DNA from 3 places in the Amycolatopsis sp. NPDC051372 genome. Region 2 is predicted to be linked to each of the others. Evidence: riboswitches for the same ligand, from Rfam matches in the RefSeq annotation. Region 2 holds a riboswitch; each other region holds the start of a gene.
What was found. A riboswitch is a leader RNA that binds a small molecule or an ion and turns the genes downstream of it on or off. The one in region 2 is predicted to bind cobalamin.
Positions count from the first base shown of each region.

Region 1: linked by a shared signal. The riboswitch ahead of AB0M56_RS02005 (hypothetical protein) and the one ahead of metE (5-methyltetrahydropteroyltriglutamate--homocysteine S-methyltransferase) in region 2 are both predicted to bind cobalamin.
Region 3: linked by a shared signal. The riboswitch ahead of cobN (cobaltochelatase subunit CobN) and the one ahead of metE (5-methyltetrahydropteroyltriglutamate--homocysteine S-methyltransferase) in region 2 are both predicted to bind cobalamin.

Region 1 is NZ_JBFBAF010000001.1:411,303-421,632, reverse strand. Features, by position in the region: gene AB0M56_RS02020 (ECF transporter S component) at 1-538, opposite strand, end outside; gene AB0M56_RS02015 (ATP-binding cassette domain-containing protein) at 535-2,133, opposite strand; gene AB0M56_RS02010 (CbiQ family ECF transporter T component) at 2,130-3,206, opposite strand; gene AB0M56_RS02005 (hypothetical protein) at 3,196-3,810, opposite strand; cobalamin riboswitch at 3,863-3,998, opposite strand; gene AB0M56_RS02000 (Gfo/Idh/MocA family oxidoreductase) at 4,042-4,938, shown strand; gene AB0M56_RS01995 (VanZ family protein) at 5,197-5,853, shown strand; gene AB0M56_RS01990 (GNAT family N-acetyltransferase) at 6,045-6,788, shown strand; gene arfB (alternative ribosome rescue aminoacyl-tRNA hydrolase ArfB) at 6,785-7,201, opposite strand; gene purM (phosphoribosylformylglycinamidine cyclo-ligase) at 7,257-8,327, opposite strand; gene purF (amidophosphoribosyltransferase) at 8,358-9,884, opposite strand; gene AB0M56_RS01970 (hypothetical protein) at 10,111-10,330, opposite strand, start outside.
Region 2 is NZ_JBFBAF010000010.1:202,088-212,417, forward strand. Features, by position in the region: gene AB0M56_RS17835 (LCP family protein) at 1-1,203, shown strand; gene AB0M56_RS17840 (GNAT family N-acetyltransferase) at 1,302-1,826, shown strand; gene AB0M56_RS17845 (peroxiredoxin) at 1,856-2,317, opposite strand; gene AB0M56_RS17850 (diguanylate cyclase) at 2,391-4,247, opposite strand; gene AB0M56_RS17855 (cytochrome P450) at 4,415-5,905, opposite strand; partial or broken gene metE (5-methyltetrahydropteroyltriglutamate--homocysteine S-methyltransferase) at 6,065-8,321, opposite strand; cobalamin riboswitch at 8,416-8,631, opposite strand; gene AB0M56_RS17865 (ribonucleotide-diphosphate reductase subunit beta) at 8,720-9,793, opposite strand; gene AB0M56_RS17870 (ribonucleoside-diphosphate reductase subunit alpha) at 9,864-10,330, opposite strand, start outside.
Region 3 is NZ_JBFBAF010000013.1:60,048-70,377, reverse strand. Features, by position in the region: gene AB0M56_RS20790 (precorrin-3B synthase) at 1-1,018, opposite strand, end outside; gene AB0M56_RS20785 (ABC transporter ATP-binding protein) at 1,162-2,022, shown strand; gene AB0M56_RS20780 (ABC transporter permease) at 2,022-2,903, shown strand; gene AB0M56_RS20775 (helix-turn-helix transcriptional regulator) at 2,910-3,143, shown strand; gene AB0M56_RS20770 (hypothetical protein) at 3,154-3,771, shown strand; cobalamin riboswitch at 3,799-3,926, shown strand; gene cobN (cobaltochelatase subunit CobN) at 3,959-7,567, shown strand; gene AB0M56_RS20760 (alpha/beta fold hydrolase) at 7,847-8,617, shown strand; gene AB0M56_RS20755 (chitinase) at 9,001-10,209, shown strand; gene AB0M56_RS20750 (dihydrofolate reductase family protein) at 10,294-10,330, opposite strand, start outside.

The DNA of each region.
Region 1 (10,330 bases), on a different contig from region 2:
AGTACGCGGCCACCACACCGTAGGCGGCGAGCAGCGCGATTTCCCAGCGGCCGCGCACGCCCCGCGGGAGCAACCCCGCACCCAGGCCGACCAGTGAAGACGCGAGCATCTGGAACGGCAGCCACGGCCCGACGCCGCCCGTGAGCAGCGCGGACGCGAAGAGCGAGGTCGCGCCCAGCACGAAGCCGAAGCCCGGGCCGAAAACGCGGCCGGCGAGCACGAGCAGGAAGAACACCAGCTCGATGCCGCCCGTGCCGGCGCCGAGCGGCCGCAGCGCCGCGTCGACGGCGGAGAGGACGCCGAGCAGGGCCAGGGCCTTCGCGTCGAGACCGCCGCTGGAAAGTTCGGCGAGCACGATCAGGATCAGCACCGGCAGCGTCGCCATGAAGATGAACGGCGCGTCGGCGGTGTGGCCCGAAGGCGGCGTGGACACGAAGAGCGGCCAGCAGAACATTGCCAGGCCGAGTGCCACGGCAACCACGAGCACGGCGGCGGTTCGCAGCCGGATCCGCACGGCCGGGCCGAGGAAGTCGATCACCTCAGCGCCTGCTCGACCTCGGCGACCGTCAGCCATTCCTGCGGCGCCAGGACCTTCGCGACCTGCGGTGCGAACGCCGGGGACGACACGACGACGTCGGAGGTCGGGCCGTCGGCCACGACCTCGCCTTCGGCCAGCACCACCACGCGGTGCGCGGCCACGGCGACGAATTCGACGTCGTGCGTGGCCAGCAGGATCGCGTGGCCTTCGGCGGCCAACGCGGCCAGCGCCGAGGCGAAGTGGCGCTTCGCGGGATAGTCCAGGCCGCGCGTGGGCTCGTCGAGCAGGACGACGGGCGGCGCGGCCGCCAGCTGCACGGCCAGCACGAGCGCGAGCCGCTGTCCTTCCGAGAGGTCACGAGGGTTCGCATCCGCGGAGACATCCGAAACCAGCCGGTCCAGCAACGCCCGGGCCGTGCCCGCGGCGGCGCCCGATTCGACGTCTGCCTGCCGGCACTCGGCGGCCACGGAGTCGAGGTACAGCAGGTCGGACGGCGTCTGCGGCACCAGACCGACACGCGACCGCGCCGCCCGCGGCCGCACCGAAGCCGGGTCCGCCCCCAGCACGTCGACGGTTCCACCCGAGCGCGGCCCACTGCCCTGCAGCGCCCACAGGAGCGAAGACTTGCCGGACCCGTTGCGCCCCATCAGCGCGACGACCTCGCCCCGGCCCAGCCGCAGGTCCACCCCACGCACGGCCATTACGCCCCCGTAGCGCACCTGCACCCCCTGCGCGGTGAGCGCGTCCTCCGTAGGCACGCCGGCCGCGGCAGGGCGGGTCACCGACGAGAGGCGCTCCCGCAACGGCCCGGCCCGCCGCCGCGCGTCTCGCACCGAGAGCGGCAGCGGCGACCACCCCGCGAAGCGGCCGAGCTCCACGATCGGCGGCGCCACGTCGGCGTCCGCGAACACCTCCGCCGGCGGTCCGGACCGCACGGAACCGTCGCCGGGCAGGTAAAGCAGCCGGTCGGCGTACTGCGCCACGCGCTCCATCCGGTGCTCCGCGACGACGACTGTCGTGCCGAGGTCGTGGACCAGCCGCGTGATCGCGGCCAGCACCTCCTCGGCGGCCGTCGGGTCGAGGGCGGACGTCGGCTCGTCCAGCACGAGCACGCGCGGGTGCGCCGTGAGCACGGACCCGATCGCCACGCGCTGCTGCTGGCCGCCCGAAAGCGTCCGAAGTGGACGGTCGCGCAGCTCGGCGATGCCCAGGAGGTCGAGCGTCTCCTCGACGCGCTTGCGCATCACGTCGGGCGCCACGGCCAGCTGCTCCATCGCGTATGCGAGCTCTTCCTCGACGGTGTCCGTGACGAACCCGGCGAGCGGGTCCTGCCCCACGACGCCGACCACCGAGGCCAGCTCACGCGGCAGGTGCGTGGCTGTGTCCAGGCCGTCGACGAGCACGCGCCCGGCCAGGGTCCCGCCGGTGAAGTGGGGCACGAGCCCGTTGATGGCGCCGAGAAAAGTCGACTTGCCGACCCCCGTGCGCCCGGCCACGAGGCACAGCTCGCCTTCCTCCACCACGAGGTCGACGCCGCGCAGCACCGGCGAGGAAGCTCCGTCGTAGGTGACGGTGACCTGTGAAAACTCGATCATCGAGCCACCTCGGCGACGGGCAGTGGCCGCGGCGCGAGCCAGGCCGGCAACGCCGCGATCAACACGGCCAACGCCGGCAGCAAGGGCAACGTCGGCCAGCTCGGCGGGCTCACCGACGTGGCCAGCTGCGCCGGCGAGGAAGCCAGCAGCAGCCCCGCCGACGCGACCCCACACAGCACCACCAACGTCTCCGGCAGCCGCCACGGATCAGGCCGGTACGCCGTCCGCCGGATCCGCCGTCCGCCCAGCACGAACCCGGCGGACGCCACGGCCAAGCCCGCCACCAGCATGGGCACGCCGAGCCAGCTCGACGACCCGTCGAGCACCCCGTACACCCCGACGGCGACCCCGAACAGCCCCGCGAGCACGCAGGTCGCGATCAGCACCCGCACGCGCGGCGCGAGGTAGCCACGCCGGCCGTAGCCGCGCGAGTCCATGGCCGCCGCCAGCAGGAGCGAGCGGTCCATCGCGTCGGCGAGCACCGGCACGAAAACCCCCTTCACGAACCTCAGCCCCCGGCCGCGCGCCGCCCGCAGCCGTCGCGCGCGCCGCACCCGCTGCACGCTCTCCACCAGCTGGGGCGCGACCGAAAGCGCCACCGTGACGGCCGTGCTGACCTCGGCCAACGCGCCGGGCACGGCCTTGAGCAGGCGTTTCGGGTTGGCCAGCGCGTTGGCGGCGCCGACGCAGAGCACGATCGTGGCCAGCCGCAGCCCGTCGTAAAAGCCGCCGAGCAGCTCCTCCGCCGACGTCGGCCCCAGCAGCTCGATCCCGGCGGCCGCGGCGGGCAGCGGGATCGTCGGCAGCGTGAAGAGCACGTGGCCGCCGTCCTCGCCGCCGCTGAGGATGCGGAACAGCACGCGCGACACCACGATCACGCCCGCGACCAGCGCGTACACCCGAAAAGCCAGCGCCCACGGCGCGTCGCCCCGGCGGTTCACCACCACGAACCCGGCCACGGCGATCACCAGCGCGAGCAGCAGCGGGTTGGTGGTGCGGCTGGCGGCGACGGCGAGCGCGAGCGCCCACACCCACCACGCGCCCGGGTGCAGAGCCCGCGCGTTACCGGGCAGCACGCCTGCGCCGCAGCCCGACGACCACACCCGCGACGACGAGCACCGCGATCACGACGAGCCCGATCACCAGGCTCCACGGGAAACCGCTGCCGCCGGAATCCGTGGCCGCGGCCGCGGGCGCAGGCACGTTGGCCTTCCGCACCGGCGCCACCCGCGGCGGCGGGTAGTCCTGGAAGGACTTCTTGTGCGCGAACGACCAGCCCTCGAAGCTCCCCGCCGGCGGCTTCCAGCCCTGCACGCCGACCTGGCTCGAAGCCCACTTGCCACCGTCGGTCGCCGTCCAGAAGCTCCACGACGCGCTCTCCGGCGGCATCCCCGAGCACGACTGGTCGGCCGGTTTGCCCTCGATCTTGCAGATCAGCGCGAGGCCGTACTTGCCGACGCCCGCGATGTCGAGGCCCGCGTTCTGCATGGCCGCCACGCCGTCGGCCTGCGGCCCGGGCGCGCAGCGGATCAGGGTGTCGCCACTGAGGTCCTGGAAGTCGACGACCACCGTCACGCCCGTGGCGTCGGGGCAGTACCCCGCGGCGCCCTTGCCGGGCACGGTCGCGGTGGCGGGACTCGCACCGGACAGACCGGCGGTGACCAGGAGCGCGGCCACGGCAAGGAGCCGGGCAGAAAAGACAGGGAACAACCGCATCGTTGATGAACCTCGCATCGAATCGGACCACGGCGGGCGATCCGGCTCACGGCCGCACGGGCGGCCGCTCACGGTTGCGGGTCAGCGCCGGATTCCCACCGGCTTCCCCCGATCGTGGTGTACAGCTGACCGACGTTAACCCACCGGAGGTACCCGCCGGAAGCGGCGCCGGACACACTTACACTGCCGGGCGTGGACGTCGGACAGCTGCGCATCGGCCTCGTCGGAACCGGTCCCTGGGCGACCACGGTGCACGCGCCGGGCCTGACCGAACACCCCGGCACCGAGCTCACCGCCGTGTGGGCGCGCCGCATCACCAGCGCCCGTCCGCTGGCCGAGGCCCACGGAGCCGTCGGCACCGACGACCTCGACGAGCTGTTCTCGCTGGTCGACGCCCTCGCCTTCGCCGTGCCGCCCGCCGTGCAGGCGGAGATCGCGACGCGCGCGGCCGAGACCGGCAAGCACCTGATCCTCGAGAAGCCGATCGCCGCCGACCTGGCGAGCGCCCAGCGGCTGGCCGACGCCGTGGACAAAGCCGGCGTCGCGTCGCTCGTGATGCTCACGCTGCGGTTCTCCCAGCAGACGCGCGAGTGGCTCGACGGCCTCGCCGCCTCGGGCGGCTGGCGCGGCGGTGGCGCGCGCTGGCTGTCGGGCGCGCTGCTCGGCGGGCAGTACTCGACCTCGGCCTGGCGCCTCGACGCGGCCGGTGGCGCGCTCGCCGACATCGGCCCGCACGCGTTCGACCTGCTCGACGCCGCCCTCGGCCGCATCACCGACGTGCTCGCGGCTCACCGTGGCCCCGACGACCTGTGGCAGCTGATGTTCGCCCACGAGGGCGGCGCCACGAGCACCGCGACGCTGTCGCTGCGACTGCCGGTTCAGCCGAGCGTGGTCGAGGTCGCGGTCTACGGCGAGCACGGCTACCGGACGCTCGGTCGCAAACCGGGCACCGCCGGGGAGTCCTACACGGCACTGCTGGACGACTTCGCGGCCATGGTCGCGAGTGGCACGACCACGCATCCGTGCGACGTCCACCGTGGCCTGCACCTGTCCGCGCTCATCGGGAAGGCGCGCGAGCTCGCCGGGTAGTACACAGGCTCGAACCCTTGATTTCCGTTGTGAAACAAGGCTTTTCACCAAGTCGGCGAAATCCTTCCACAGGGTTGTCCACAGCATCCACTATGGACGGTCCGCGCCTCGACCGAACCACGGGAAGCCGTTTCGCGCCACCGGAAAGATCACCGAATAGTGCGGCCCGCTGAGCATGCCGACTCGAACCGGCAATGCGAAGGTTGATCTTGGGAGGGCGGGAAGAAGCAGTTCAGAGGGGTTCGAGAAGGGAAGCGCATGGGCGCCTTGCTGCGCGCTTTCTGGGGGATCATCCCGATCACGGCCATCGCGTTGCCGTACGCGCTGCTCTGCTGGCCCTTGCTCGCCGCGCGGAGGCGGCGAAGAAGCAGCATCAGCCTCGGCCACGCGTCGGCGACCGCGGCCGTCGACGTGACGGCGGTGACGATCGGCGCGCTCGTGCTCTGCCTGGTCATCATGCCTGTCGGCACAGCTTCGGGGAGCACCCTCGATCTCGTGCCCGGTGCCGACCTCGCCGCCGCGCTGTCCGACGACGGATCGCTTTGGCAAGTCGTCGGCAACCTGCTTCTCCTGTGCCCGCTGGGCGCGCTCGTGCCGCTGCGCCTGCGCCGGCTGCGGTCGATCAGCCGGATCACGCTCACCGCCTTGAGCGCGTCCGTGCTGGTGGAGGTCACGCAGTTCCTCATCCACAGCGGCCGCGTGACCTCGACCGACGACGTGCTGCTCAACACCATCGGCGCCGCGCTCGGTGCCGCCCTGACCCGCCGCGGCTGGCGCTACTTCGACGTGGTGCCCGTGGTCGCGATCCCGCAGCAGGTGCGTCGGACCGTCTGCAACGCGCCTGTCCGCCTGCGCGTGCCGCGTTCGGTGTGGGACACGCGCTACGCCGGGATCGGCCACCGCGAACGGCGCTGAGTTAAATCGGTTGCCCCAGCTGGGACACTGAAAGCTCTCGGATCTTCGGACGAAGGAACGCCTATGTTTGCCGCCGCTGCTCGCGACGGCCGAGGTCAGGCCTGACGCGAGCCCGTCAGCCGTCCTCCCATGCCCTGCCCTTCTCGGCAGCGCGCGTGTGTCTCCTTCGACCCCGAAAGGGATCACCCAGCATGTCCGCCCTTCAGGCGTATGTCCGTGCCACCGCGCCCCGAGGCCGTGACGTCGAACGGATCGGCCCGTTCCTCGCGACCTTCTCCCGCACCACCGGCCACCCGATGCTCAACTACGCGATCCCCGATGACGGCGCCGAGCCGTCACCGGCGGAGATCACCGCGCTGACCGAGGCGTACGCGGGCCGCGGCCTGCAGCCCCGGCTCGAGTTCTTCACCGAAGCCGCGCCCGGCCTGGAGGACCTCCTCGTCGCGCAGGGCTACTCGCTCGAGCGGCGCATCCCGCTCATGACCTGCACCCCGGCCGACTTCGTGGACCACCCGGCACCCGCCGGGATCGTGCTCCGTGTTCCGGAGACGGACGCCGACCTGCGCAGCCTGCGTTCGGCGCAGAACGTGGCCTTCGGCGAGTCCCCGGAGGTGTCCGACGCCGAACTGGCGAGCACCCGCTCGTTCGGCGACCGCGCCGTGCGCGCCGAGGACACCGCGACGGGCGCGGTGATCGGCGGCGGGTTCGCGCTGGACATCGTGGACGGCGCGGCCGAGATCGCCGGCATCGCCGTCGCCGAGGCCTACCGCCGCCGGGGAATCGCCGCGGCGATCACGGCGCATCTCACGCGTCTGGTCCACGAGCGAGGTGGCCCCACGGCCTTCCTCACCCCGGGCGATCTGGGCATCGCCACGGTCTACCGCCGCGTCGGCTACCAGCCGGCCGGCGAGTGCGTGCACCTGTCGGTGAGCTAGTCGTCGAACCGGCCGCCGCGGCCGCGTTTCACGTCGCTGCGGCGTTTCTTCGCGGCCAGGCGGCGTTCCTTCGAACCCCGGGAGGGTTTGGTGGGACGCCGCTTGGCCGGCGGCGGCGCGGAAGCCTTGATCAGCAGGTCGGCGAGGCGTTCACGCGCGGCGTCGCGGTTCTGCAGCTGCGAACGCTGCTCGCTGGCCGCGATGGTGATCACGCCGTCGACCAGGCGACCCGCCAGCCGCGCCACGATCCGCTCGCGCAACGACTCCGGGATCACCGCCGACCGCGCGACGTCGAACGAGAGCTCCACGCGCGAGTCGGTGGTGTTCACGCCCTGCCCGCCCGGTCCGGACGACCGGGAGAAGCGCTCGCTCAACTCGGCCGCCGGAATCACGAACCGGGAGCCGACAACCACGTCCTCTGCTACTGATGCCACGCTGTCCAGTCTTCCAGCCGCGACAACCGCGTTTCTAGAACCGCGGGTGGTCGCCCGAGAGCACGGCACGCGGGCCGTCGGGGTTGTCGGCCGGCTGCACGTCGCCGAGGATCCACGCCGGCACGTGGCGCGCGGTCAGCACGGCCAGCGCCCGGTCGACGTCCTCGGCCGACACGATCGCGACCATGCCGACGCCCATGTTGAACGTCTTCTCCAGCTCGGCGCGCTCGACCTTGCCGCGCTGCCCGATCAGGGCGAACACCGGCGCCGGCGTCCACGTGCCGCGCTCCAGCCGTGCGACGAGGCCCCGCGGCATCACGCGCGCGAGGTTGGCCTCGAGGCCGCCGCCGGTGATGTGCGCGAACGTGCGCACCTCGGTCTCGGCGGCCAGCGCCAGGCAGTCCTTGGCGTAGATCTTGGTCGGCTCCAGCAGCTCCTCGCCGAGCGTGCGGCCGAACTCCTCGACGTGCCCTTCGAGCGGCATGCGCGCGATGTCGAGCAGCACGTGGCGGGCCAGCGAGTAGCCGTTGGAGTGCAGGCCCGAGGAACCCATGGCCAGCACGACGTCACCCGGGCGCACCTTTTCGGGCGTGAGCAGCGCGGACGCCTCGACCACGCCGACGCCGGTGGCCGACACGTCGTAGTCGTGCTCGCCCATCAGGCCCGGGTGCTCGGCCGTCTCGCCGCCGAGCAGTGCGCAACCGGCCTGCACGCAGCCTTCGGCGATGCCGCCGACCAGCGCCGCGATCTTCTCCGGGATGACCTTGCCGACCGCGATGTAGTCCTGCAGGAACAGCGGCTCGGCGCCGGTCACGACCAGGTCGTCGACGACCATGGCCACCAGGTCGATGCCCACGGTGTCGTGCTTGTCCAGAGCCTGCGCGACCGCGATCTTGGTGCCCACGCCGTCGGTGGACGACGCGAGCACCGGCTCCTTCCACTTGTCGAGCTTGAGCGAGAACAGCCCCGCGAACCCGCCCACACCACCGCGCACCTCGGGGCGGGTGGCGCGCTCGGCGTGGGGCTTGAGCAGCTCGACGGCCTGGTCACCGGCTTCGATGCTGACACCGGCGGCTGCGTACGTGGCGCTCGTGGACTCGCTCACGGAAGCGGACTCCCTACTGGACAAATCTGACTAGGGACGCCGGACGGCGTCTTCGGCACCGTACCCGGCCGGGCTGACCGGAGTCGCTTTGCCATTGACCGAATCCATGCTTTCCAGCAGGTGCTTGCCGATCAACGCGTCGTCCGGCAGGTCGATGGGGTATTCGCCGGAGAAGCACGCGGTGCACAGGCGTGACTTCGGCTGCTCCGAGGCCGCGACCAGGCCGTCGAGCGAAATGTAGCCCAGCGAGTCGGCTCCGATCGAGCGGCGGATGCCGTCGAGGTCGACGCCGTTGGCCACGAGCTCGGCACGCGAGGCGAAGTCGATGCCGTAGAAGCACGGCCAGCGCACGGGCGGCGAAGCGATCCGCACGTGGACCTCGAGCGCGCCGGCCTCCCGCAGCATGCGCACGAGCGCGCGCTGCGTGTTGCCGCGGACGATCGAGTCGTCGACCACGACCAGGCGCTTGCCGCGGATTACGTCCCGCAGTGGGTTGAGCTTCAGCCGGATGCCCAGCTGGCGGATCGTCTGCGACGGCTGGATGAACGTGCGCCCGACGTAGGCGTTTTTCACCAGACCGGTGCCGTACGGGATACCCGAACCCTGCGCGTAGCCGATCGCGGCCGGCGTGCCGGACTCCGGCACGGGCATGACCAGGTCGGCGTCGGCCGGGTGCTCGCCGGCGAGCCGGCGGCCGATCTCCACGCGCGTGGCGTGCACGCTGCGGCCGGCGATCGTGGTGTCGGGGCGGGCGAGGTAGACGTACTCGAACACGCAGCCCTTGGGCTCCGGGTTCGCGAACCGCGACGAGCGCAGGCCTTCCGCGTCGATGGCGATGAGCTCACCCGGCTCGACCTCGCGCACGAACGACGCGCCGCAGATGTCCAGCGCGGCCGTCTCGCTCGCCACGACCCAGCCGCGCTCCAGGCGGCCGAGCACGAGCGGGTGCACGCCGTGGGGGTCGCGGGCGGCGTAGAGGGTGTTCTCGTCGGCGAAGACCAGGCAGAACGCGCCCTTCAGCGTCGGCAGCAGCTCCATGGCCGCGGCCTCGATGCCCTTGTCGGCCGCGTTGGCGGCGAGCAGGCCGCAGACGAGGTCGGAGTCGCTGGACGAGCCGGTGAGGCCCGCGTGCGGCTTGAGGCCGGCGGCCTTCGTGCGGTCGCGCAGCTCGGCGGTGTTGACGAGATTGCCGTTGTGTGCGAACGACAGGCCGCTGCCGGTGGCCGTGGTGCGGAAGATCGGCTGCGCGTTCTCCCAGATCGTGGCGCCGGTCGTGGAGTAGCGGCAGTGCCCGACAGCGATGTGGCCCTGCAGCGACTGCAGCACCTGCTCGTCGAACACCTGGCTGACCAGGCCGAGGTCCTTGAAGACCACGATCTGCGAGCCGTCGGAGACCGAGATGCCGGCCGCCTCCTGCCCGCGGTGCTGCAGCGCGTACAGGCCGTAGTAGGTCAGCTTCGCGACCTCTTCCCCGGGAGCCCAGACGCCGAAGACGCCACACTCCTCGCGGGGTTCCGGTTCGGGCTGGTCAGGACGGGCGGAGGGGTCGGAAACCACCGAGGTGCTCCCAAGAAGACGTGGGCGGGCCAAGTCCAAGTGTAAGGGGTGTTAAGCCGGGTCTGGCCGTGCGCGACGTGGTTCTCCCCACTTCACGGGCTTGTGACGACCGCTCCAGGGAGAGCAGTGCTCGCGTTGTGGATCCCGATTCTCGGCCCCGAACGTGAACCAGGCCCCGCACGACGTGGCTGTCCACATCGCACGGGGCCTGAAGATCAAGGGTGTCTCAGCGGGCCGCGAGCCACTTCGAGGTGCCACCGCGCCCGGGCACCCAGCACCCCTTGGCGGGGGCGAGCGCCTTGGTCTCCTCATCGGGGAGCGCGAGCACTTCGGTCAGCACCTCGGCGACTTCACCGCGGCGGCGCCACAGCCACTTCTCGGGCTCGAAGACGTTGTCCTCCGTCCCCGGCACCCGCGTGGCGACCGCGTCGTCCTCGGCGTTGAGC
Region 2 (10,330 bases):
ATGACGTACGGAGGCGACGACGGCAGGCGGCGGGTGCCGCCCCGGCCACCGCAGCCCGCCGCACGCCCGCGGCAGCATCAGCGGGCACAGATGATGCCGCTGCCGGGCACGAGCAGCAGCCCGTACGACGCGCGAACCAGACCGATGGGCTCGCGCGGCGAGGCTCCCGTGCCCCCGCCGCCAGCACCGCCCCGGCATGCCCCGCCCCGGCAGGCCCCGCCACCCGGACCGGCTCCGCGCCGGCGTCGCCGGTGGAGCTTCGGCAAGGTCCTGATGACCTTGGTGCTGCTCTTCGTCGTGTTCCTGGGCGGGATCTGGGCGTACCTGGAGTTCTCCATCAACCGGGTCGACGCACTGGCCGACTACGACGGCCGTCCCGCTGCCGCGTCGGGAACCAACTGGCTGATCGTGGGCTCCGACAGCCGCGACGGGCTCTCGGCCGCGGACGAGGAACGCCTGGCGACCGGTGACGTCGCGGCGGCCGGCGGCGGGCAGCGCACCGACACGATCATGATCGCGCACATCCCGGACAACGACACAAAGCCGACGTTGCTGAGCCTGCCGCGCGACTCGCAGGTGAAGATCCCGGGCCACGGCACGAACAAGATCAACGCCGCGTTCTCGCTCGGCGGCCCCGCGCTGCTGGTGAAGACCGTGGAAGGCGCCACCGGCCTGCGCATGGACCACTACGCGGAGATCGGCTTCGGCGGGTTCGCGAACATCGTCGACGCGATCGGCGGGGTCGACATGTGCGTGGACAAGGAAATGCACGACACGTTCACCAACATCGACATCAAGGCCGGCTGCCAGACGCTGGACGGGCGCGAGTCGCTCGGGTTCGTCCGCATGCGCCACAGCAGCGCGACCCCGCGCTCGGACCTCGACCGCGTGGCCAACCAGCGCAAGTTCATCGGCGCTCTCGTGAGCCAGATCGCGAGCCCGGGGACCTTGCTGAACCCGTTCGACTTCTTCCCGCTGCTGTCCTCGGCGCCCGACGCGCTGACGATGGACTCGGGTGATCACGTGCACAACCTGGCCGGCCTGGCGATCGCGATGCGCGGCATCTCGTCCGACGGCGTGCTCACCGGCACGGTGCCGGTCACCGACGGCTCGGCCGAGCACTGGGACAAGACGAAGTCGGCGCTGCTGTTCGACGCGCTGAAGAACGACACCCCGGTGCCGCCCACCGCCGTCGTCAACTAGCACCGCTCAGCAGCATCGACCGCTGGGGCCCGCCGGAAAACGGCGGGCCCCAGCGTTATTTTGATGTCGCAATGCTGTTGCGGTGCCACCATGAGGACATGGACACCCTCACCGACGGCGTGGTCACCCTCAACCGCTGGCGCTCCGAAGACCTCGACGTGCTCGTGGACACGGTCTCGGCGTCCCGCGAGCACATCGGCGCGTGGCTCGTCTGGGCCACCGACGGCTACGGTCCGGCCGAAGGCACGGAGTTCCTCACCGGCACGGCCGAACGCTGGGAGTCGGGTGAGGCGCGGGAGTACGGCATCCACACCGCCGACGGCACGCTGGCCGGCGGCTGCGGCCTGATGCGCCGCGACGACGGCCGCGAGATCGGCTACTGGCTGGCGAAGCCGTGCACTGGCCGCGGCTTCGCCACGCGCGCGACCGCCCTGCTCGTCGCCGAGGCCTGGCGCCTGGGCGCGCCCCACGTTGACATCCTCCACGACGAGCTGAACACGAAGAGCGGCGCGATCCCGGCCCGGCTGGGTTTCACCTTGCACCACAAGGAAGCCGCCTCCGACGCGCTGGCCCCGGGGTGCTCGGGCAACGACTTCGTGTGGCGCATCCAGCGGCCGGGCTGACCGGGAATCCTTGCCGGGCAAGGAAAGTCTCAGGAGACGTTTTTGCGCTCGCGCAGCACCTTCAACGCGCGGTCCGCGTGGGCGGTGAAGTTCAGCTCGCTCTTGATCACGTCGAGCACGCGCCGGTCGGTGTCGATGACGAACGTGGTGCGCTTGGTGTGCAGCGGGATGAACTTGCGCCACGCGCCGAACTGCTTCGCCACCACACCGTCCACATCGGACAAAAGCGGGTAGTCGAACCCGTTGGCGGCGGAGAATTCCCGCTGCTTGGCCACGGCGTCCGGGCTGATGCCCACGCGCTGGGCGCCCACCTCGGCGAACTCTGCGGCCAGGTCGCGGAAGTGGCAGCTCTCGGCGGTGCAGCCGCTCGTCATGGCGGCGGGGTAGAAAAACAGCACGACGGGGCCGGACGTCAGAAAGTCCGACAATGTGCGGTCGTCGCCCTGGTCGTCGGAGAGGGTGAAGTCGGGCGCGAGGTCGCCGGTGTCCATCGGGGTCCTTTCGGTCGGGTCCGCGGGAGATGATCCTCCTCGGTGTTCGCCGGCCGCGCCGCAGGTGGACGGGTCAGCCCGCGTGGCGCTCGATCATCTCGTCCACTTCGTCGCCCGTGGCCGAGTCGGCGACGAACGAACCACGCGCGGCGAGCACGCCGAGCTGGCGCAGCCGCGCCGCGTGCTCTGCGCTTCGTACCCCTTCGGCGCCGATGCGCAGGTTGAGCTCCTTGCCGCGCTCGACCAGCTGACGAAGGTGGCGCATGTCGGCCTCCGCGGCGCCGTCGGCGAGCGCGTCGACGACCGGGCCGCTGAGGATGACGTGCCGAATGGGCAGGCTGTGGCGGGGGATGAGCTCGAGGTCCGCTGAGCCGGAGATCGTGAGCACGAGCTGGGCGCCGAGGTCGGCGAGCACGGTGAACGAGTCGTGCACCTCGCCGTTGTCGTCGAACATCGACTCGCGGTCGGTGCACAGGCGCAGCGCACGGGCCGGCAGGTCGTGGCGGTCGAGCTGCTCCTTGACCAGCATCACGAGCTCGTCGTCACCGGCGAGGCGCTTCGGCAGCCGGATGCAGACGTCGGGCGCGGCGTCGCCGAACCGCTCGCGCCAGCGCGCCGTGGCCGCCAGCGACTCGGCGAGCAGCCACTTGCCGAGCGGCACCGTCATGCCGGTGGACTGCGCCAGCGGGTAGAAGTCCTCGGAGTCGAGCTCGCCCTTCTCCGGGTGGTTCCACCGCAGGCCGGCGTTCACGGCCGCGATCTCGTCGGGCTTCGCGAGTTTCACGGTGGGCTGGTAGATCAGGGAAAACTCACCGTTCTCCAGCGCGCCCGCGATCACTGCGCCGAGCTGGTAGCGACTGCGGTCGCGTGCGTCCTCGTCCGGGTCGAACAGCATCCACTTCGCCTTGCCGTGTTCCTTCGCCCGGTGCAGCGCGAGTTCCGCGGCCCGGCGCAGCTCGATGTGCCCGCCGTCGCGGCACGCGCCCACGACGATGCCGACGCTCGCGCTCACCCCGATCCCGTGGCCACCCAGGTAGACCGGCTCGTTGAGGTCCTCCAGCGCGCGGTCCACGAGGTTCACCACGTGCTGCCGTGTGAGGTCCTCGCCGCGCAGCAGCACGGCGAACCCGTCGCCGGACAGGCGGGCGACGTACCCGTCGTGGTGCCCGGTGAAGACCGCCGACAGCTTGCTCGCGACCTCTTTCAGCACCTCGTCGCCGACACCCGCGCCGAGGCCGTCGTTGATCACCTTGAAGCCGTCGAGGTCGAGGTACACCAGCGCGATCTGCTCGGTGCGGGGCGCGGTGAGCGCGGCCTCGACGCGGGTGGTGAACGCCTGCGAGTTCGGCAGACCGGTGAGCGGGTCGTGCACGTTCTGGTGCATCAGGCGTTCGCCGAGCAGGTGCAGGTCGTCGGCGTCGGCCGCCATCAGCACCGGGAAGTGGGTGTCGGGCCGGTCGCCGGGCAGCCACGCGAGCGTGACGTTGGTGGTGAGGCCGCCGTCCTCGCTGTGGTCGAGGCGGATGCCGCGCTCGGTGACCTTGCCGATGTCGGTGGTGATGAGGCGTTCGAGGCCGGCGCGGATCCGCGTGGCGCCGTGCTCGGTGGCGGCCAGGTCTGCGAGGTGCCTGCCCCTGAGCCGATCCTGGGTCGAGCCGAGCAGCTTGGCCAGCGCGAGGTTGACCTCCATGATCACGCCGGAGGGGTCGGCGAGCGCGATCCCGATCGGGGCGGTGGAGAAGAGCGTGGTGAAGCGCAGGACGGCGGCTTCGTACGCGGGGGTCGCGAACTCCGCGACCTCCTGGGCGAAGGAGAGCAGGAGACGCTCCAATTCCGCGGGCGGAAGCGTTACTCCTTTCGTGTCGGTCAGCGTCGTCGCGAACTTGCGCGCGACATCGACCAACCCTGGCGCGGCACCAGGCTCAGGCACACTCCACCTCTTCATGCGCGGACAAAAGCCAGCTCAGACCCGGTGTGAAGGTTCAGGGACCCACACTAGGTATGAGTTGGCCGTGAGTGATGCCACGGCATCATGCGCGAAACGGGGTGTCTACCGGCTGAACGAGTGACGACCCATACACAAATGGTGACGTGATGTCACCTTGAGTGCTCGAACGTGTTTTTCCATTCGAGGCGCACCGGCAGTCCGTCGGCGGGGACCGGCAATGACACGTAGTCCCAGCGTGCGGTGTAGTCCTGGGGCACGGACCAGCGGAAAGTCCGCAGCATCTCGTGCATCAGCGCCTTGACCTCGAGGCTGCCGAAGTGCAGCCCGATGCACTTGTGCGCGCCGCCGCCGAACGGCATCCACGCGAACCGGTGCGACTTGTCCTCGCGCCGCGGCTCGGCGAACCGCTCGGGGTCGAAGCGCATCGGGTCGGTCCAGCAGTCGGGGGTGAAGTGGTTCAGCGTCGGCGAGACGCCGACGAGCGTGCCTTCGGGGATGAAGTGACCGAGCACCTCCGTGTCCTTGGTGGTCTTGCGGGCCATCGACGGCACCGGGGCCCGCAGTCGCAGTGATTCCTTCATCACGAGGTCGAGCGTTTCCAGGCTTTCCAGCGCCTCGATGTCCGGCACGTCGTCGCCGAGCGCGAGCGACTCCGCGCGGGCGCGTTCCTGCCACTCCGGGTGCTTGGCCAGGTAGTAGGCCATGGCGCTGCTGGTGATGGTCGTGGTGTCGTGCGCCGCCATCATCAGGAAGATCATGTGGTTCACGATGTCCGCGTCGGTGAACCGGTCGCCGTCCTCGGTGGTGGCGGTGCAGAGCGCGGCGAACAGGTCGTCGCCGCCCGCGCGGCGCTTTTCCGGCAGGGTCTCGCCGAAGTAGCGCTCCAGCAGCCGCCGGCCGCGCAGGCCGGCGGACCAGCGGCCGCCGGGCACGGGGTAGCGCACCAGCGCCGTGCCCGCGCGCACGGTGTTCACGAACGCGCGGTTGATCCGCATCGCGTCGCCGGGCGAGTGCATGTCCATGAACACGCGCGTCGCCACGTCGAGGGTGAGCTGCTTGAGCGCCCAGTACAGCCGCGGCCGCGTGCCGCCGGGCCACGCCTCGACGCCGGCGCGCAGGGCCGGGCCCATCTGCCCGACGTAGCCGACGAGCCGCTCGCGCGTGAACGCGCTCTGCATGATCCGCCGGTGCAGGTGGTGCTCGCCGAAGTCGAGCAGCATGAGGCCGCGGTCGAAGAACTTCTCGATGAAGAACTTCCAGCCCTCCTGCGAGAACGCCTTGTCCTTGTTCACCAGGGCGATCTGCGTGGCCTCGGGGCCGGACAGCGAGACGATCCGGCGGCCGAAGCCACCCATCCACGAGACGGGACCGTACTTCTCGTAGCGGCTGAAGCTGAAGTCCAGGCCGAAGCGCATCATCTCCAGCGCGTGGCCCACGACCGGCGGGCCGTCGTCGCCGAGCACCGGCTTCAGGCCGCTACCCGCGGGTGGCGCCGCGAGTTCGCGCACTGGGTAGGTGGCCGCTTGCCAGCGCTGGTCGACGGTGCGGGGCAGCGGCATGGACGTGAGCGTGGGCACGCGCTCACGCAGGCTCTCGGCGACCTTGCCGACCTTGCCGACTTTGCCGACTGCGCTCGTCATGGCGACCTGCCTTCGCTGGCGGAACCCCGGTCCGACCTCCACCGTGCCGCGCTGTTGACCGAATGACAATACCTTCGGCCGGCTCCATCCGGGTGATCCTTGACGTAGATCGGTGCCGGGCGGTGGTTCGCGCCGCCCGGCACCGGATCTACGGGTTGTTCAGTCCTGCTCGGCGCGGACCTGGCGGGCCGCCGCGACGAGGTGGCGCAACGCGGGCTCCACCTCGGCGTAGCGGCGCGTCTTGAGGCCGCAGTCGGGGTTCACCCACAGCCGGTGCGCCGGCATGGCGGCGACCGCCGTGCGCAGCAGGTCCGCGACCTCCTCGACGCCCGGCACGCGGGGCGAGTGGATGGCGTAGACGCCGGGGCCGACGCCGCGCGCGAACCCGCCGGCCGACAGGTCGGCGAGCACCTCCATCTTCGAGCGCGCGGCTTCGATGCTGGTCACGTCGGCGTCGAGGCCGTCGATCGCCGAGAGCACCTCGCCGAACTCCGAAATAACACATGTGCGTGTGGATCTGGGTGCCCTCGGCGGCTCCGGCCGTCGCGACGCGGAACGCCCGCACCGCCCAGTCGAAGTAGGACTCGCGCCCGGCCGCGCGCAGCGGCAGCAGCTCGCGCACGGCCGGCTCGTCGACCTGGATCACGCGCACGCCCGCGGTTTCGAGGTCGGCCACCTCGTCGCGGATCGCGAACGCGACCTGGAGGGCGGTGTCCGCGAGCGGCTGGTCGTCGCGCACGAACGACCACGCGAGGATCGTGACCGGGCCGGTGAGCATGCCCTTGATCGGCTTGTCCGTGCGGCTTTGCGCGTACCGCGCCCACGGCACGGTCATCGGCCGCGGGCGCGAGACGTCGCCGTAGAGGATCGGCGGGCGGACGCAGCGCGAGCCGTAGGACTGCACCCAGCCGTGCTCGGTCGAGGCGAACCCGGCGAGCTGCTCGGCGAAGTACTGCACCATGTCGTTGCGCTCGGGCTCGCCGTGCACCAGCACGTCGAGGCCCAGCTCCTCCTGTAGCCGCACCACGCGGTCGATCTCGGCGTGCATCTGGGCCACGTACGCGGCTTCGTCGAGCGTGCCTGCACGGTGGGCGGCGCGCGCCTTGCGGACGTCGGTGGTCTGCGGGAACGAGCCGATCGTGGTGGTCGGCAGTGGCGGCAGGCCGAGGGATTCCTGTTGCACGGCCGCCCGTTGCTCGTACGGCTCCCGCACGGCGTCCTCGCGCTTCAGCGCCGTCAGCCGCTTGCCCACGGCCGCGTCCGCCGGGTTTGTCGCGCGGTCAGTGACGGCCGCCCGCGCCGCCGACAGGTCCACCGGCTCGCCGCGCAGCGCCCGCCCGAGCAGCACGACCTCCGCGACCTTCTGGTCGGCGAACGCGAGCCAGCTCCCGAGTCGTGAATCGAGGGTCTCGGCCTCGACGTCGTAGGGCACGTGCAGCAGCGAGCACGACGTCGAGACGCTCACGTGCCGCGCGGTGCCGGCCAGCCGCGCGGCGCGTTCCAGCGCCCGGTCCGGGTCGGTGCGCCACACGTTGCGCCCGTCGACGACGCCGGCGAGCACCTCCTTGTCGCGCAACGCGCCTTCCGCGGCCACAGCGTCCACAAAGGACTCGTCGGTGACGAGGTCCACGGCCAGCGCCTCAACGGGGGAGCGGGCCAGCACGCCCAGCCCGCGGCCGAGCCCGCCGAAATACCCGGCGACGAGCAGCTTCGGCCGGTCCTCGGCCTTGGCCAGCACGTGGTACGCGCGGGTCAGCGCGTTGAGCTCCTTCGTGGTGCGGTCACCGGCGAACGCCGGCTCGTCGAGCTGCACCCACTCGACGCCCTCGGCCTTCAGCGCGGCGAGCAGCTCCGCGTATGCGGGCAGTAGCTCGTCGAGCAGCTCCAACGGTGCGAAATCCGGTTGTGTCGCCTTGCTGAGCAGCAGGAACGTGACCGGCCCGACGAGTACCGGCCGCGTCTCGATCCCCAGCTCCCGGGCCTCGCGCACCTCGTCGAGGGGCTTCGTGCACGACAGCGTGAAGCGCGAGCCGGGGCCCAGTTCGGGCACGAGGTAGTGGTAGTTGGTGTCGAACCACTTCGTCATTTCGAGCGCCGGCTCGTCCTGTACGCCGTGCGCGGCGGCGAAGTACGTGTCCAGCGATGAGAGGCCGAGGCGCGTGAAGCGCTCCGGCAGCGCGCCGAACAGCTCGGCGGTGTCGAGCACGTGGTCGTAGTGCGAGAACGTGCCGGACGGGATCGACTCCAGCCCGGCGTCGCGCAGTCGCGACCAGGTCCGTGCGCGCAGTTCGCGGCCGGTGGCGAGCAACTCCGCTTCGCCGGTGGTGCCCGCCCAACAGCGCTCCAGGGCGCGCTTGAGCTCCCGGGCCGGGCCGATGCGCGGGTATCCCAGGATGGTGGTGCCGATGGTGGTCACAGGCTCTCTCCTCGCGAGCTCGCCAACGAGCCCGGACACGCGAGAGCCGCGTTCGGTCAGGCCGTGTCCCACGGGGCCCGGACTCACGCACGCCGTCGGCGCACGTGCCACGGGCAGGTCTTCGGACTCGTGGGCGTCGACCTCGCGCCTACTCGCCGTCGCTTCCCAGGCTCGCGCCCAGTGCTTGACCACGAAATCGTGGTGACGGCTTTCGTTCCCACTCACCGCTGCGGGGCAGTCCCGGATTCACACCGGATTCCCTGTTGCCTCACCGGCACGACCGAAAAAAGCCCGGCCACGCCCTGGCGAACCTGTGGCGTGGCCGAGCCTAGCGGGTCGGGGTTGCGGGCGGCACAAGCCGCGCCCCGGTCCCAGAGTCCGGGATCAGTCCGCTGTGATCAATCCCAGTCCAGCGCGCCGCCCGACTGGTACTCGATCACGCGGGTCTCGAAGAAGTTCTTCTCCTTCTTCAGGTCCATCGCCTCCGACATCCACGGGAACGGGTTCTCCGTCTCCCCGAAGATCGGCGCGAGGCCGATCTGCTGGGCGCGCCGGTCGGTGATGAAGTGCATGTACTGCTCGCATAGCTGCGCCGAGAGGCCCAGCATGCCGCGCGGCATGGTGTCGCGCGCGTAGCGGACTTCCAGCTCGCACGCGTCCTGCAGCATCTGCCGGATCTCCGCCTGGAACTCTTCGGTCCACAGGTGCGGGTTCTCGATCTTGATCTGGTTGATGCAGTCGATGCCGAAGTTCAGGTGGATCGACTCGTCACGCAGGATGTACTGGTACTGCTCGGCGATGCCGACCATCTTGTTGCGGCGCCCGAGCGAGAGGATCTGCGCGAAGCCGGTGTAGAACCACATGCCCTCGAAGATCACGTAGAACGCCACGAGGTCGCGCAGGAACGCCTGGTCGGCCTCCGGCGTGCCGGTCTCGAAGTCCGGGTTCTCGAGGTTCTGCGTGTACTTGAGCGCCCACGCGTCCTTCTCGGAGATGGACGGCACCTCGCGGTACATGTTGAACAGCTCGCCCTCGACCAGGCCGAGGCTTTCGCAGATGTACTGGAAGGTGTGCGTGTGCACGGCTTCCTCGAACGCCTGGCGCAGCAGGTACTGACGGCACTCGGGGTTGGTGATCTGGCGGTACACGGCGAGCACGATGTTGTTGGCCACCAACGACTCCGCGGTGGCGAAGAAGCCGAGGTTGCGCTTGAGCATCTGGCGCTCGTCCTCGGTCAGGCCGTCAGGCGACTTCCACAGCGCGATGTCGGCCTGCATGGCGACCTCGGTCGGCATCCAGTGGTTGTTGCATGCGGCGAGGTACTTGTCCCACGCCCAGCGGTACTTCATGGGCAGCAGCTGGTTCACGTCTGCGCGCGCGTTGATCATGCGCTTGTCGTCGACGTTGATCCGGGCGGCGCCGACCTCGATCTCGCCGAGGCCGGTGGCGTCCGTGGTCTCCACGTTGGTCATCAAGAGGCTCCAAGAAAAGGCTCGCCGGCGGTGCGGCCGGTTCGCGCCGGTCGCACCGCCGGCGAGGAGGTCACTGGCAGGCTTCGCAGTCGGGGTCGTCGATGCGGCAGGCGGCGCCTTCGGTGGCGACGAAGTCGATGTCGTCGACCTTCGGCATTTCCTTCGGCTCGGCGGGCTTGGCGGCCGGGACCGCGGCGGGCACGGCCGCGGCGGGGCTCGCCGGGACAGCGGCCGAGGGCGACGGCACGGGCGCAGTCGCCGGGACCGGCGTCGAGGCCGGAGCAGCGGCGGCGGCCGGGGCGGCCGAGACCGCGTTCAGCTTGCCGTCGGTGCCGCGCAGGGTGCTCTTCTCCACGTGCGTCGCCGACTGCGCGCGCAGGTAGTACGTGGTCTTGAGGCCCTTGTGCCACGCGTAGCGGTACAGCTCGTCGAGCTTGCGCCCGCTCGGCGCCGCGATGTAGAGGTTCAGCGACTGCGCCTGGTCGATCCACTTCTGCCGGACCGAGCCCGCGTCCACGATCCACTTCGACTCGATCT
Region 3 (10,330 bases), on a different contig from region 2:
ACGGCCGCCCGCAGCGCCGTGCACAGCCCGCCACGTGGGCGCGGACCCCGGCCGGGACCAGGCGCGCGGCGTCGGCGCGCACGTCGGCCAGCGACTTCGCGCAGCCAGGGCGGCCGATGCAGGCCGTGATCTCCAGCGCGGCGGGGTCGGTGCCCAGGCCGGCCGCGTGCAGGCGCGCGACGGCGTCCGGCGCGGCGTCCGGCAGCACGATCGACCGCCACGGTGTGACGACGGCGAGGTCGGCGAGATCGGCGAGAATCCACAACTGTGCGGCCGTGAGCTGCCCGAACCGGGGCGCGACACCGACGCCGTGGTCGCCGAGCGGCCCGACGGTCGGGTCCACGCGCACCGGGCGCTCCACGGGCTCAGCCCGCGATCCCCGGGGCAGCAGCACGGTGGGATCAGGCAGCTCCGCGATCCGCCAAGCCGTCCCCCGCTGCGCGGCGAACTCGCGCGCGACAGCCAGCAACGCGGCCACAGCTTCGTCACGCGGCACGGACCAGCCGGTGTCCACGCCCGCGAGCAGCACCGTGCCCGCGTCGGACGTCACCGCGCGCCAGCACACATCGGCGCCTTCACCCGCGACGTCACCCCGGCCGTCGTCGAACGCGAACAGGAACCGCCCCGGCAGCTCGGCCAGCTCCGGCTCGGCGCACAAGGCCACGTCCAGCTCCCCCGCCAGCCCGCGGACGTCAGCGGTCCCGCCGTGCACCCCGCTCAACGGCGAGGCCAGCACGTTGCGTACCCGCTCGTGCGTCGGCGAAGGCAACAACCCGGCAGCCATGAGCCTCGACGCGAGGCCGGGCCGCCGCACCCCACGCAGCTGGACGTTGCCCCGCGAGGTGAGGTGCACGTCGCCGTCACCGAAGTCTTCGGCGCAGGAAGCCAGCACCCGCAATCGCTCCGCGGAGACGACCCCGCCGGGCAGGCGCACGCGGGCGAGCGGTCCGTCCGCCGCGTCGTGCGTGGCGAAGACGCCGGGGCAGGCGTCGGCGCGTACGCGGGCAGGGCTGGACATGCCGCTCACTGTAGCTGGCTGCGGATTGAGCAGGATTGCGATCGTACGTAGTAGGTATGCTACATTTCGTCGCACACAAACGATGGGGGTGGATTCGGTTGAGGAATCCAGAGGAAGTCGTGCTGCGGGTCGAGGGCTTGCGCATGAGATACGGCGCCAACGACGTGCTCCACGGCGTCGACTTCAAGGCCTACCGCGGCGAAGTGCTCTGCCTGCTCGGGCCCAACGGCGCCGGCAAGACGACCACGATCGAGATCCTCGAGGGTTTCCGGATGCGGTCGGCGGGCGACGTCGAGGTGCTCGGCACCGATCCCGCGCGCGGCGGTGAGGACTGGCGGGCACGGCTGGGGGTCGTGCTCCAGTCCTGGCGAGACCACGGGAAATGGCGCGTGCGCGAACTGCTGACGCACCTCGGCGAGTACTACGCGCCCTACTCGACCGACACGATCCGCCGCCCGTGGGACACGCGCGAGCTGATCGACGCCGTCGGGCTCACCCCGCACGCGGACAAGAAGATCCGGCAGCTCTCCGGCGGGCAGCGGCGCCGCCTCGACGTCGCGATCGGCATCGTCGGCCGGCCCGAACTGCTCTTCCTCGACGAACCGACAGCGGGCTTCGACCCCGAGGCGCGGCGCGAGTTCCACGACCTCGTGCACCGCCTGACCGACGACGAGGACACCACGATCCTGCTCACCACCCACGACCTCGACGAGGCCGAGAAGCTGGCCGACCGGATCCTCATTCTCAACGGCGGCCGGATCGTCGCCGACAGTTCCGCCGACGAGCTCAGCCGCCGGATCTCCGGCGAGGCCGAGGTGCGCTGGTCCGTCCACGGGCAGCACTTCGTGCACTCCACCACGGAGGCCACGAAGTACGTATTCGAGCTCTTCAAGCAGCACGGCGAGGCCGTGGCCGACCTGGAAGTCCGCCGCGCGTCCCTGGAGGACACCTACATGACCCTGGTGCACCGCGCCGAGGCCGGACTCGTGGAAGCGGGTGTGTGATGACTGCGATGACCACGCCGATGGCGTTCGCCGCGGCCGCGAAGCGAAGGGCCCTGCGCACCGGGTTGCGCCGCGGGCTGACCGAGTTCCGCCAGCAGTGGACCAACCGCGACGACGTGCTCGGCCAGGTGGTCTGGCTGGTCCTGATCCTGACCACGCTGTTCTTCATGCGCAACGCGCACCTGCCCGGCACGTCGTTCTCGCTGGGCACCGCGACCGTGCCGAGCGTGCTCGGCGCCGGGATCGTGTTCAACGGCCTCTCGGGCGCGGCCGGCCAGCTCGTGATCGACCGCGAGGACGGCACGCTGCTGCGCGCCAAGGCCACGCCCAACGGCATGCTCGGCTACCTCCTCGGCAAGATCGTGTCGCTCTCGCTCATGCAGGTGGCCGGCCTGGTCGTGGTGCTGGTGCCGTGCCTGTTCCTGTTCTCCGGGCTGGCCGCGGACGGCGTGTGGTCGTGGCTCGACCTGATCTGGGTCCTGGTGCTCGGGCTCCTGGCCACGCTGCCGCTGGGCGCCGCGATCGGCTCGCTCATCCGCGACCCGCGGGCGATGGCCCTGGTCATGCTGCCGGTCACGGGCCTGACCGCGATCTCCGGCATCTTCTACCCGATCACGGCCCTGCCGGTCTGGGTGCAGGGCATCGCCCAGGTGTTCCCGATGTACTGGCTCGGCCTCGGCATGCGCTCGGCGCTGCTGCCGGACTCGGCGGTGGTGGTGGAGATCGGGCAGTCGTGGCGGCCCTGGTGGACCCTCGGCGTGCTGGTCGTGTGGGCCGTGATCGGATTGGCGCTGGCCCCGGTGCTGCTGCGGCGCATGGCGCGGCGGGAATCCGGGTCGTCGGTGGCCGAACGACGGGAGAGGGCACTGCAGCGTGTGTGATCCGCGGTGAGCGAGAACGTCTACAACCGCATCGCGGTGCTGCGCGCCGAACGCGGGATCTCGCGCCGGCAGCTGGCCGACGCGCTCGGCGTGCACTACCAGACGATCGGGTACCTGGAACGCGGCGAGTACAGCCCGAGCCTCCACCTGGCCCTGCGCATCGCGGAGTTCTTCGAGGTGGCCGTGGAGGTGCTCTTCTCCACCGAGCCGTTCCCGCGGATCGGCGACCGGTCGGCGTAGAACGGATGGGGTGACCGCCCACCTGCACGCCGCCGAGGACTTCATCGACCGCCTCTCGCCGGAGGCCAACCGTTACAAGGCCTCCGGCGAGCCCGACGTCGTGAGCTGGACTCGGCCGCGGCGCAACCACACGCAGTGCGCCTCGTTCCAGACCCAGCTGCTCAAGCACGTCTACGACTGGGCCGACGACGAGTTCTTCACCACCCACTTCCGCTCGGTGAGCCCGCCTTCGCGCACGTACCGGTGGGTCTTCGAACAGCAGCAGGTGCCGCACTTCGCACGCGTGGACGCCGTCGCCGATCTGCGCCCCGGCGATCTCGTGGTGATCGACTACGGGCACCGCCGGCCGACGAACACGGGGCACATCGCGCTGGTGCGGGGCACGCCCGTCGTGGACGAGGACAAGTCGTACGTCGTGCCCGTGGCCGATTGCACCGCCGACCCGCACGGCACGTCACCGGACTTCCCCGACAGCCGCTCCCCCACAGGTCAGGGCGCCGGTTACGGGCACCTGGTCTTGCACGCGTCGCCGGATACGGGCGGCTTCGCGGGTTACGCGTGGAGCGTCACGGCCCAGCGGTCCCACCGCGTGGCCGAGCGGCCGATCGTGGCCGTGCGCGTGGTCTGAGACGTCACCTTGACGCGGGCTCGCACGCCCGTGAGAGTGAGTGGCGAACCACGCGTCGGCAGGTGGAGGAACCCGGTGAGAGTCCGGGACGGTCCCGCCACTGTGACCCGGAGTGATCCGGGGAGCCAGGAACTCCCGCCGGCGCGACCTACGACCCGGGGCGCGGACACCCCGAGTGAGGAACGCCGTGATCCTGCTGCTGTCCACTTCGGACACCGATCTGCTCAGCGCCCGGGCTTCACAGGGTGTGTTCCGGCTCGCGAACCCGGCCCGGCTCGACGTCGCGGACCTGCCGGGGCTGCTGGACGGCGCGCCGATCGTCGTGGTCCGGATCCTGGGCACGCCGCGGTCGTGGCAGGAGGGCCTGGACACGCTGCGTGCCTCGGGCTCGCACGTGGTGGTGCTGGGCGGTGAGCAGACGCCGGACGCGGAGCTGATGAAGCTCTCCACCGTGCCGGCGGGCATCGCGGCCGAGGCGCACGCGTACCTCGCGCAGGGCGGGCCGGAGAACCTCACGCAGCTGCACCGGTTCCTGTCCGACACGCTGCTGCTGACCGGCGACGGCTTCGAGCCGCCCGCGCAGCTGCCGTCGTGGGGGGTGCTGGAGCGCGCTTCTTCGGGTCCGGCGGACGGCCCGGTCGTCGGGATCCTCTACTACCGCGCGCACCACCTGTCCGGGAACACCGGGTTCGTCCACGCGCTGGCCGACGCGATCGAGGCCGCGGGCGGGCGCGCGCTGCCGATCCACTGCGCGTCGCTGCGCAACCGCGAGCCGGAGATGATGGCCGAGCTGGGTCGTGCCGACGCGCTGCTGGTCACGGTGCTGGCGGCGGGCGGCACGCGGCCCTCGGAGGCCGGCGCGGGGGGCGACGACGAGGCGTGGGACGTCGCCGAGATGGCGGGGCTCGACATCCCGATCCTGCAGGCGCTGTGCCTCACCAGCGACCGCGCGACGTGGTCGTCGAGCGACGAGGGCCTGTCGCCGCTGGACGCGGGCAACCAGATGGCCGTGCCGGAGTTCGACGGCCGGCTGATCACGGTGCCGTTCTCCTTCAAGGAGTTCGACGAAGACGGCCTGCCGCGCTATGTCGCCGACGCCGAGCGCGCTTCGCGGGTGGCCGGGATCGCGCTGGCGCACGCGCGGCTGCGCCACACGCCTCCCGCGTCGCGGCGCATCGCGCTGATGCTCTCGGCGTACCCGACGAAGCACTCGCGGGTGGGCAACGCCGTGGGGCTGGACACGCCGGCGTCGGCGATCAAGCTGCTGCGGCTCATGCGTTCGCAGGGTTACGACCTGGGCGCCGACGCGTTCCCCGGCGTCGAGCCGACGGGCACCGACCAGCCGGACGGCGACGCGTTGATCCACGCGCTGATCGCCGCCGGCGGGCAGGACCCGGAGTGGCTGACGGAGGAACAGCTCTCGGGCAACCCGATCCGGGTCCCCGCGGCGCGGTACCGCTCGTGGTTCACCGAGTTGCCCGCGGAGCTGCGCGAGGCGATGGAGCAGCACTGGGGTCCGGCACCGGGCTCGCTCTATGTCGACACATCGGCAAATCCCGAGGGCGACATCGTCCTGGCGTCGCTCCAGTCGGGCAACGTCGTGATCATGATCCAGCCGCCGCGCGGGTTCGGCGAGAACCCCGTGGCGATCTACCACAACCCGGACCTGCCGCCGAGCCACCACTACCTCGCCGCGTACCGCTGGCTGGAGGAGGAGTTCGGCGCGCACGCCGTGGTGCACCTGGGCAAACACGGTTCGCTGGAGTGGCTGCCGGGCAAGACGGCGGGCCTGTCGGCGTCCTGCGCGCCCGACGCCGTTTTGGGCAACCTGCCGCTGATCTACCCGTTCCTCATCAACGACCCGGGCGAGGGCGCGCAGGCGAAACGGCGGGCGCACGCCACGATCGTCGACCACCTGATCCCGCCGATGGCGCGGGCCGAGTCCTACGGCGACCTCGCGCGGCTCGAGCAGCTGATGGACGAGCACGCGAACATCGCCGCGATGGACCCGGCCAAACTGCCGGCCATCCGCGCCCAGATCTGGACGCTGATCCAGGCGGCGAAGCTCGACCACGACCTGGGTGTCGCCGAGCGCCCGCACGACGTGGAGTTCGACGACTTCCTGCTGCACATCGACGGCTGGCTCTGCGAGGTGAAGGACGCGCAGATCCGCGACGGCCTGCACATCCTCGGTGAGGCCCCCGTCGGCGAGGCGCGCGTGAACCTCGTGCTGGCGATGCTGCGGGCCCAGCAGATGTGGGGCGGCAAGCAGGGGGCGGTGCCGGGACTGCGTTCGGCGTTGGGGCTGAAGGAGAACTCCGACGCCCCGCTGTCCGAAGTGGACGCGGTCGAGACCACGGCGCGGTCGCTGGTGGTGGCGATGGAAACGCGTTCGTGGGCTGCGTCGGCCGCGCCCGCCGTGGTCTCTGAAGTTCTGGGCACCGCGGACGCGGAAGTTTCGCGGGTGCTGACGTTCGCGGCTTCCGAGATCGTCCCCCGGCTGGCGGGTACCTCGGGCGAGATTTCCGCGGTGCTGCACGCTCTCGACGGCGGTTACATCCCCGCGGGGCCGAGTGGTTCGCCGTTGCGCGGCTTGGTGAACGTGCTGCCGACCGGGCGGAACTTCTACACCGTCGACCCGAAGGCCATCCCGAGCCGCCTGGCGTGGGAGACCGGCCAGGCGCTGGCCGACTCGCTGCTGCGCCGCTACCGCGAGGACACCGGCTCGTGGCCGACGTCGGTGGGGCTTTCGGTGTGGGGCACCTCGGCGATGCGCACCTCCGGCGACGACGCCGCGGAAGTGCTGGCGCTGCTGGGCGTGCAGCCGGTGTGGGACGAGGCTTCGCGGCGCGTCACCGGCCTGGAAGCCATTCCACTGGCCGAGCTGAGCCGCCCGCGCATCGACGTCACGGTGCGCATCAGCGGCTTCTTCCGCGACGCTTTTCCTCACGTGATCACTTTGCTGGACGACGCCGTCCGCCTGGTCGCGGGCTTGGACGAGCCGGCTTCGGAGAACTTCGTCCGCGCCCACGTCTCCGCCGACTTGGCCACACACGGTGATGCCCGCCGCGCCACCACCCGCATCTTCGGCTCGAAACCCGGCGCCTACGGTGCCGGCCTGCTGCCCCTGATGGACTCCGGCAACTGGCGCGACGACAAGGACCTGGCGGAGGTGTACGCGGTGTGGGGTGGCTTCGCCTACGGCCGCGACCTCGACGGCCGCCCCGCGCGCGAGGACATGGAGCAGTCCTACCGGCGCATCGTCGTGGCCGCCAAGAACACCGACACGCGCGAACACGACATCGCCGACTCCGATGACTACTTCCAGTACCACGGCGGCATGATCGCCACCGTTCGCGCGCTGACGGGTTCCGCGCCCGCGTCGTACATCGGCGACAGCACCACCCCGGACGCCGTCCGCACCCGAACACTGGGAGAAGAGACGGCCCGCGTGTTCCGCGCCCGCGTGGTCAACCCGCGCTGGCTCTCGGCCATGCGCCGCCACGGCTACAAGGGCGCCTTCGAACTCGCCGCCACGGTCGATTATCTCTTCGGCTTCGACGCCACCGCCGGCGTCGTGGGCGACTGGATGTACGAGAAGCTGTCCGAGTCGTACGTGCTGGACGCCGAAAACCAGGACTTCCTGCGCCAGGCCAACCCGTGGGCCCTGCGCGGCATCATCGAGCGCCTCACCGAAGCCGCCGACCGCGGCCTCTGGTCCGACCCGGACCCCGACCTGATGGCCCAGTTGCGCGACGTCTACCTCACCCTGGAAGGCGACCTCGAAGGCGAGTGACCACCCTCCCCCTCCCGGCGGCCCTCACCTACCGCGCCGCCGGGTCGGGCCGCCCCCGTGGTCCGCTGAGTAGCGTTAGATTCTCAGGGTGTCCGGCACCCCGCACAATCCTGTCGGCGACGCCGCTGTTCTGCGCGCCCTCCGCCAGATCGTGCCCGCAATGACCGATTCCAGGCATTCCTCGCGCTCGCGCCGCACTTTCCCCAGGCGTGCCCACATGACCGAACCCGTGCACCGCGGCCGCCGCGCTCCTGCGCTTTTCCCCGGAGGCGAAGCGACATGACCGAAACCGCACAGGTCTTCCACTACCCCGGCCGCGACGGCGCCGTTCTTGCCTGCCGCTCGCTGGGCGAGGGCCGTCCGCTGGTGCTGCTGCACGGATTCACGGCGACGGGTTCTCAGTGGCTCAACCAGGGCCCGGCGGCCTCACTGGCGGCGCGCGGCCACCGCGTCCTGGTGCCCGGCCTGCGCGGCCACGGCGCGAGCGCCCACCCGCGCACCCCGGCGGCCTATCCGCCCGACGTCCTCACCGACGACATCTTCGCCCTGCTCGACACGCTTTCCCTCAACGACTACGACCTCGGCGGCTACTCCCTCGGCGCCCGCATCGTCGTGCGTCTCCTCGCCCGCGGCGCCCGGCCGGGCCGCGCCATCGTGGCGGCCCAAGGCCTGTCCGTCATCACGCGCGCCGAGGCCGGCGACCAGAGCCGCCACATCCTCACCGCTCTGGCGAACGGCGAGCCCCTCGAGCCCGGCGCCCCGGACGCCCGGGCCGCCCGCTGGATCACCGCCCTCGCCAATGACCCCCAGGCCCTGCTCCGCGTCCTGGACACCCACGTCCCGACTCCCGCCGCGGACCTGCCGCACATCCCCACCCCGACCCTGGTCACCGCCGGCGCCGACGACCCGCGCCGCGCCTCGGCCGAGGATCTCGCCGCCGTCTTGCCCCACGCCGAGTTCACCCTTGTGCCCGGCAACCACATCACCGCGCTCGGCACCTCGGAGTTCGCTGCCGCGCTCACGTCATTCCTCGCCCGACCGATCGCCTAGTTCCGGCGGGGTCCGGACCTGGCCCGGGGACCGCTTCCGCCGTGGCCTCAGCCGGTTGTCGGCAGCTTTCGCCACAGCCGGCAGCGCAAGCCCGCGCTGCGGCTTTCGACTTGCGTTTGCGGCCTTGCTCCCCGGGCAAACCGCTCCGTCTCCCCCGCGTGGCCAAGGCAGTCACCCGCGCAATGGCGCGCTGTCCGCAGTGGACCAGCGGGGCGGTTGGTCCGCGTCCGGTCGGGGCGGGCGCGTTGGGCCGCCAGGGTGAACACCGGGGGCCGATACCGACATTTCGCCCGTCGCGGCCCGCCGATCGTCGGGTGGCGGGTTGACTTCGTATTGGTCTAGTCCAATGCTGTAGCGCACCCCGCTCGTCAGCTGGAGGACAGATGCAACGAAGCAGACTGGCCGCCGTCGGGCTCGCCGCCGCCGCCGTGCTCGGGTCAGCCGCGACCCTGGCCGCCACGGCCGACGCCCAGCCCGCGGCCGCCGCGGCCCTGAGCAACAACTGGTACGCCTCGGCGCCGTACCTCATGCCCGTGAGCAACAACCCGCCCGACCCGGTCACGGTGATGAACGCGACCGGGCAGAAGGCGTTCCAGCTGGCCTTCATCCTCGCCCCCGACGGCGGCGGCTGCAGCCCGACGTGGGACGGCAAGTCGGCGGTCTCGTCCGACACCGCGGTCGCCGGGGTCGTGAACCGCATCCGCGGCAACGGCGGCGACGTCTCGGTGTCCGTCGGCGGCTACGGCGGCACGAAGCTGGGCCAGACGTGCGGCACCGTCGACGCGACCGCCGCCGCCTACCAGCAGGTGGTGACGAAGTACGGCCTCAAGGCCATCGACTTCGACCTGGAAGAGCCCGAGTACGAGAACACCGCGGCGATCGCCAACGAGCTCGGCGCCGCGAAGAAGCTGCAGGCCGACAACCCGGGCCTGTTCGTGTCCGTCACGATGCCCGGCACGTCGGCCGGCACGGGCTGGTTCGGCACGCAGCTGCTCGACCAGGCCAAGTCCATCGGCTTCACACCCGACAACTTCTCGATCATGCCCTTCGACGGCGGCTTCAACGGCTCCTCGGCGCAAGTCTCCGCACTCGAGAACTTCCACGGCCTGCTGGAAAGCCACCTCGGCTGGGACAGCGCCACCGCGTACTCGCACGAGGGCTTCTCGGGCATGAACGGCCGCTCCGACAACGCGGAGATCTTCACCCTCGCCGGCTTCCAGACCGTCTACGACTATGCGACCAGCCACCACCTCGGCCGCTTCACGTACTGGGCTGTCAACCGCGACCGCCCGTGCACCACCACGACCGACAACGCCGTGTGTTCCAACGTCACCCAGAACGACTGGGACTTCACCAAGTTCACCACCCGCTTCGCCGGCGCGACGCCGCCCCAGACCGGCCCGCCGACGACCCCGCCCACCAATGCGCCGGGCACCTGCACCGCGCCCGAGTGGCAGAAAGCCTCGGTCTACGTCGGTGGCAACTCCGTCTCCCACAACGCCCACAAGTGGACCGCCAAGTGGTGGACCCAGGGCGAAGAGCCCGGCGCAGGCGGCCCCGACGGGGTCTGGTCGGACAACGGCCCCTGCTGATCGCTTTCCCGGTCCCCCCGGCTGCCGGGTGGTCCACGGTGAATCCACTGTGGACCACTCGGTGTTCCACGTTCGGCGGCAGGCTCAGGGGCGGATGCCGGGCAGGTGGGTGTTGGCGCGG